2 regions of the Frigoribacterium sp. MCBA15_019 genome follow, and region 1 is predicted to be linked to the other one. Evidence: predicted binding sites of a transcription regulator. Region 1 holds the regulator's gene; the other holds the start of a gene.
The links. Region 1 encodes HrcA, which represses chaperone genes, less so after heat shock. Its sites were predicted from a motif close to TTNGCACTCGNNNNNNNCGAGTGCNAA; they were not measured.

Region 1 (3,407 bases):
GCTCGCCCGCCAGATCAAGCGCGGCGAGGTACCGATGCCCGACGACGACACGGCGGCCGACATGTACGAGATCGCGGACGACCGGCTCGCCGCGGCCGGGTACGACTGGTACGAGGTGAGCAACTGGTCCCGTGGTCTCGAACACCGCTCCCGACACAACCTGGCCTACTGGCAGGGCCACGACTGGTGGGGCGTCGGCCCGGGCGCGCACAGCCACGTCGGCGGCGTCCGCTGGTGGAACGTCAAGCACCCGGCCGCGTACCAGCAGCGCATGGCCGCGGGTGAGTCGCCGGCCGCCGGTCGCGAGACCCTCGACGACGAGACCCGTCGGGTCGAGCGTGTCCTGCTCGGGGTGCGCATCCGCGAGGGGCTGCCGACCTCCGAGCTCGACGACGACGGTCGCCAGGCGGTCGCCGGACTCATCGCCGACGGCTGGGTCGAGGGGCGCCCGGCCCTGCAGGGTCGCGTGGTGCTCACCCGCGAGGGTCGCCTGATGGCCGACGCCGTCGTGCGACGCCTGCTGCCCGACTGACCGCGCGCTCTGATCGAGTCGCGCTCTCGATCGGCGTCCCGAGGTGGCGGACCGAGGAGGCGCGGGCCGGGAACGCCGGAGGCGCGGCTCCCGGGGGAGTCGCGCCTCGCGTCGTGCCCGTCCGGGCCGGTCGACCGTCTACTTGATGAACTCGATGGTCAGCGGGTACTTGTACCACTGGCCCTTGTTGGCCGCGACGGCGGCGATGATCGAGAAGATGATGACGAGGATGCCGGCGACGAGTGCCAGCACGCCTCCGATGACGATGACCGACAGGATCGCCGAGATCACGTAGACGATGGCCATGGTGATCTGGAAGTTCAGCGCCGTCTTGGTGTGCTCCCGGATGAACGGGCCGCGGTCCTTCAGCACCAGGTAGCCGACGAGAGCCGGGACGAACGCGAAGATGATGCCGCCGAGGTGGATGAGCGTGGCCCAGAGCTTCTCGTCCTCGGGGCGCATCGCCTGCACGGGCTGCGGCTGGTAGCCGGGCTGCTGGCCGTAGCCGGCGCCGGGCTGCTGGCCCTGACCGTAGGGCTGACCGGGCTGCTGGCCCTGGCCGTAGGGCTGGCCGGGCTGCCCGTTCTGGCCGGGTCGACCGTTCTGCGGGCCGTTCGGCTGGGCGGGAGGGGTCTCGGTCATGGCTGCACCTGTTCGTGAGTGTCCTGCGGATGTCCCCGCCACCCTAGGGCAGCCGGGCGCGGCGCGAGTAGGCCTCGCGACGGAGGTGTCGTACGATTGGCAGTCCGGCACGTCGAGTGCCAGGCCCGGTCGCCCGGCGTGCGGACGACCCGGGGGGCGTCGAGCGAAGAGAGGTGCGACATGGTCTCCGAACGCGGTCTCGAAGTGCTGCGCGTCATCGTGCATGACTACGTCGCGTCCCGCGAGCCGGTGGGGTCGAAGTCCATCGTCGAGCGACACCAGTTCGGCGTCTCGGCGGCGACGATCCGCAACGACATGGCGCTGCTCGAAGAAGAAGAGCTCATCGCGGCCCCGCACACCTCGTCGGGTCGCGTGCCGACCGACAAGGGCTACCGGCTCTTCGTCAACCAGCTCGCCGACCTGCGACCGCTCAGCGCCGCCCAGCGTCAGGCCATCGAGACCTTCCTCGGCGACTCCACCGACCTCGACGAGGTGCTGGGGCGGACGGTCCGACTGCTGTCGCAGCTCACCAACCAGGTGGCGCTGGTGCAGTACCCCACCTTCTCCCGGGCCCGCGTGCGTCACGTCGAGCTGGTCAGCCTGGGCGACGACCGCGTCATGACGGTGCTCATCACCGACAGCGGCCAGGTCGAACAGCGGGTCGTCGACATCCGAACCGCCGTCGACGAGTCCTTCCTGTCCGAGTTGCGGGCCGCCATCAACGCCGCGGTCGGCGGACGGCCCCTGGGCGAGGCCTCCACGGCCCTCACCGACCTGCCGACGCGCTTCCGCCCCGACCTCGCGGCGATCGTCGGCGTCGTCGTCGCGAGCCTCACCGAGCAGATCGCCGCCGGACGCCAGGACCGCCTGGTCATGGCCGGCGCGGCGAACCTGGTGCGCACGGGCGACGACTTCAGCGGCGACCTCTTCCCGGTGCTCGAGGCGATCGAAGAGCAGGTCGCCCTGCTGCGGTTGTTCGGCGAGATGCAACTCGACGCCGTCGACGTGGCCGCGAGCATCGGGCGCGAGAACGCCTCGTTCGGGTTGTCGCAGGCGTCGGTCCTGGCCAGCGGGTACTCGACGCAGGGCAGCGAGATCGCGAGGCTCGGCGTCCTCGGGCCCATGCGCATGGACTACTCGACCAACATGGCGGCCGTGCGTGCCGTCGCCCGCTACCTGTCGTCGCTGCTCGCCGAGCGGTAGCCGACCCCGACGGCCCCGGCCGTCCCACGACCCCCATCCCCGTCCCGGTCCGCCGGGCCCGGCCCCGCCGGGAAGACCACCACACCACACCAGAGGCAGACGAGAACCAGTGGCAGATCATTACGACGTCCTCGGAGTCGACCGTCAGGCGACCCCGGAAGAGATCAAGAAGGCGTACCGCAAGCTCGCCCGCGAGCTGCACCCCGACGTCAACCCCAGCCCCGACGCGTCCGAACGCTTCAAGGACGTCACGCACGCCTACGACGTGCTCAGCGACCCGCAGCAGCGTGAACGCTACGACCTCGGCCCGCAGCCCGGTTTCGGCGGCGGGGGAGGCGGGGCCGCCGGCTTCGGCGACATCTTCGACGCGTTCTTCGGCGGCGGCGGCCAGGGTCAGCGCCAGGGCCCTCGGTCCCGGCGCGAGCGCGGGCAGGACGCCCTGCTGCGCCTCGAGGTCGACCTCGAGGACATCGTCTTCGGCACCCAGCGCGACATCGAGGTCGACACGGCCGTCCTCTGCGACACCTGCAGCGGCTCGTGCTGCGCACCCGGCACCTCGCCGCAGACCTGTGACATCTGCGGTGGTTCCGGGCAGATCCAGCGCACCGTGCGCTCCCTGCTCGGCAACGTCATGACGTCGAGCCCGTGCGGCACCTGCCGGGGCTACGGCACCGTCATCCCGAACCCCTGCCCGACCTGTCAGGGGCAGGGCCGCGTGCGGGCCCGTCGCTCGATCCCGATCGACATCCCCGCGGGCGTCGACACGGGCCTCAGGCTCCAGCTGCCCGGTCAGGGCGAGGTCGGCCAGGCCGGCGGCCCGAACGGCGACCTCTACCTCGAGGTCAAGGTGCGCCACCACGACACCTACAGCCGCAACGGCGACGACCTGCTGGCGACGCTCGAGGTGCAGATGGCCGACGCCATCCTCGGCACGTCGACGACGCTCACCGGGCTCGACGGCGAGATCGAGGTCGAGATCAGGCCCGGCACCCAGAGCGCCGACATCATCACCGTGAAGGACCGCGGGATC
Region 2 (3,407 bases), on a different contig from region 1:
GGGGAACCGCCCTTGAGCGTGTGCGCGGTGTGAGCCGCGCGGCTGCGGACTAGAAGTCCATGCCACCCGAGGGGTCGCCGGCCGGGGCCGGGTTCTTCTCGGGCTTGTCGGCGACGACGGCCTCGGTCGTGAGGAACAGACCGGCGATCGACGCGGCGTTCTGCAGAGCCGAACGCGTGACCTTGGCGGGGTCGATGATGCCGGCGGCCAGCATGTCGACGTACTCGCCGGTCGCGGCGTTGAGGCCCCAACCGATGTCGAGCCCGCGGACCTTGTCGGCCACGACGCCGGGCTCCATGCCGGCGTTGAAGGCGATCTGCTTCAGGGGAGCGTCGATCGCGACGCGGACGATGTTCGCACCCGTCGCCTCGTCGCCCTCGAGCTGCAGGTTCGCCAGAGCGGTCTTGCCGGCCTGGATGAGGGCGACGCCACCACCGGCGACGATGCCCTCTTCGACGGCGGCCTTCGCGTTGCGCACGGCGTCCTCGATGCGGTGCTTGCGCTCTTTCAGCTCGACCTCGGTCGCGGCACCCGCCTTGATGACGGCGACGCCACCGGCGAGCTTCGCGAGACGCTCCTGGAGCTTCTCGCGGTCGTAGTCGCTGTCGGTCGCCTCGATCTCGCTGCGGATCTGACGGACGCGGCCGGCGATCTGCTCGTCGTCACCGGCACCCTCGACGATGGTCGTCTCGTCCTTGGTGATGATGACCTTGCGGGCACGACCGAGCAGGTCGAGCGTCGCGTTCTCGAGCTTGAGACCGACCTCTTCGGCGATGACCTGACCACCGGTGAGGATCGCGATGTCCTGCAGCTGCGCCTTGCGACGGTCGCCGAAGCCGGGGGCCTTGACGGCGACCGACTTGAAGATGCCGCGGATCTTGTTCACGACGAGCGTGGCCAGGGCCTCGCCGTCGACGTCCTCCGCGATGATGAGCAGCTGCTTGCCCGACTGGATGACCTTGTCGACGATCGGCAGCAGGTCTTTGATGTTCGAGATCTTCGAGTTGACGATGAGCACGTAGGCGTCTTCGAAGACGGCCTCCTGGCGCTCGGGGTCGGTGACGAAGTACTGCGACAGGTAGCCCTTGTCGAAGCGCATGCCCTCGGTGAGCTCGAGCTCGGTGCCGAAGGTGTTGCTCTCTTCGACGGTGACGACGCCCTCTTTGCCGACCTTGTCGATCGCTTCGGCGATGAGTGCACCGATGGTGGGGTCGGCGGCCGAGATCGAGGCCGTGGCAGCGATCTGCTCTTTGGTCTCGATGTCCTTCGCGTCGGCGAGCAGCTGGTCGGAGACGGCCTGGGCGGCCTTCTCGATGCCGCGCTTCAGCGAGATGGGGTCGGCACCGGCCGCGACGTTGCGCAGACCTTCGCGGACGAGGGCCTGGGCCAGCACCGTCGCGGTGGTCGTGCCGTCACCGGCGACGTCGTCGGTCTTCTTCGCGACCTCTTTGACGAGCTCGGCACCGATCTTCTCGAAGGGGTCGTCGAGCTCGATCTCTTTGGCGATGGAGACGCCGTCGTTCGTGATGGTGGGGGCGCCCCACTTCTTCTCGAGCACGACGTTGCGACCACGCGGGCCGAGCGTGACCTTCACCGCGTCGGCCAGGATGTTCAGGCCACGCTCGAGGCCACGACGGGCCTCTTCGTCAAAAGCAATGATCTTAGCCATGTGTGTTTTTCGTCCCTCCCGGACGTCATGAAGCAGAAGCATTGGCACTCACGTGTCGCGAGTGCCAGCAACGATTCTGGCACTCGCCCGATGAGAGTGCAAGTGACGTGGCAGGGCCCGGACGCACGAGCACGCCGCCACGGCGGACCGTGACGGCGTGCGACGAGGGAGTGGGAACGTCGAGGCGCTCCGACGGACCTCAGGCGAGCCGGACGGACTCCGCCTGCGGCCCCTTGTCGCCCGTGCCGACCTCGAACACGACGGCCTGGCCCTCTTCGAGGACCTTGTACCCGCTCATGTCGATCGCCGAGTAGTGCACGAAGACGTCCTGGCCGTCTCCCTCGACGGTGATGAAGCCGAAGCCCTTCTCCGCGTTGAACCATTTCACGGTCCCGTTTGCCATGGTGTCGCTCCCCTTGCTGTGGTGGTACGGCGCGTGCGGTGCTGCAGAGCCGGGTCGTCGACGCAGTCATCTGCGAGCCCGGACGGGACAGCCTCACTCGTGCAGAACACCAGGTCGGCGAGCCGTGGGGGGCGACCAATTCCAGATGCTAGCCACGGGAAAAGCGGAAGAACACACCTCGAACGAGAAACACCCGCTGAAAACGAGGATTTCACCGGTAATTAAACGCGGGCGTAACACGGGAGGCGCGGTGAGGGCCCGACGGGACCCGCGCCTCCTCGGATCGGGCCGGCGGGGAGGGCCTTGTCAGGCGCTGTAGTCGGCCCCGAGGACGATCGTGACGGCGGCACCCGGGAAGGCGTCGCTCGCCTCGACGTCGGTGATGCCGAGCTGCTGGGCGAGCCCGAGCGCCGCGGCCTCGTCGTCGGCCGCCGAGTAGTAGACGGTGGACGTCGCGACGCGCTCGCTGGCGTTGCCCTGGGTGCCGACGACCCAGCCGGCGGTCTCGAGCCGCTCGGAGGCCGAACCGGCGAGCCCGGCGGTGGCCGTGCCGTTCAGGACGGTGATGGTGGTGACCGAGGGGTCGACCTGCGAGGGGTCCGTCAGCGGGGCCACCGTCGGCGTGGCCGTCGGGGTCGCCGTCTCGGTGTCGGGCGCCTGGGCCTCGGCGGTGCTCGACGACGACGGGTTGACGAACTGGAAGCTGTTGTTCGCGACCCCGAGGTAGACGACGCCGGCACCGACGAGCACGCCGACGGCGAGCGCCGCCCAGGCGAAGCCGATCCAGCCGCTGCCGGGGCGCTTCTCGGCCCGGTGGGCCCCGACACGGTCGAGGTCGGCGGGGACGTCGTCGAACCGGTCTCGGTCGAATTTCGGCATGCGTGGTCTCTCGTGGGTCAGCGGGTCGGACCGAACGAACGAGTCGATCGGGCGTCGCGGCGGGCGACTCGCAGGCGCTGCAGGCGGCCGACGAGCATGGGTGCGTACGCCAGTGCAGCGGGTCGGTCTATGAGCGAGTTGAGCAACTGCTGGTAACGGACGACCCCGAGGCCGAACTCGCGACGGATCGCGGCCTCCCGGGCGCCGGCCGAGGCGGGGGCACGCTGCTCGAAGTCGAGGACGGCGCGGTCGCGTTCGGACAGCACGCTCGAGCGCACGTCGTCACCTGTCGCGTTCTCGTCCATCGTGGCGGCCCTCCCCTGGGTTCCGGGTCATCCTATGGGCGGCGCCCCGACCGATCGCGGAGGCCGAGGGCGTGGTCCGACAACGCGCCCACCCGCCCGGGGCACCGCCGGTCGCCCGGTGCGGGGAGCCGACTCGCGGTCAGGCCGTGAG

Region 2: the regulator HrcA is predicted to act here: its motif matches at 1,711-1,737, upstream of groL (chaperonin GroEL).

What each region holds. Positions count from the first base shown of each region.
Region 1 is NZ_MJGS01000001.1:483,934-487,340, reverse strand. Features, by position in the region: gene hemW (radical SAM family heme chaperone HemW) at 1-532, shown strand, start outside; gene BIV04_RS17365 (DUF4870 domain-containing protein) at 671-1,174, opposite strand; gene hrcA (heat-inducible transcriptional repressor HrcA) at 1,355-2,377, shown strand; gene dnaJ (molecular chaperone DnaJ) at 2,487-3,407, shown strand, end outside.
Region 2 is NZ_MJGS01000012.1:539,886-543,292, reverse strand. Features, by position in the region: gene groL (chaperonin GroEL) at 50-1,669, opposite strand; gene BIV04_RS11755 (cold-shock protein) at 1,869-2,072, opposite strand; gene BIV04_RS11750 (LytR C-terminal domain-containing protein) at 2,379-2,951, opposite strand; gene BIV04_RS11745 (DUF3263 domain-containing protein) at 2,969-3,256, opposite strand; gene BIV04_RS11740 (DUF2332 domain-containing protein) at 3,396-3,407, opposite strand, start outside.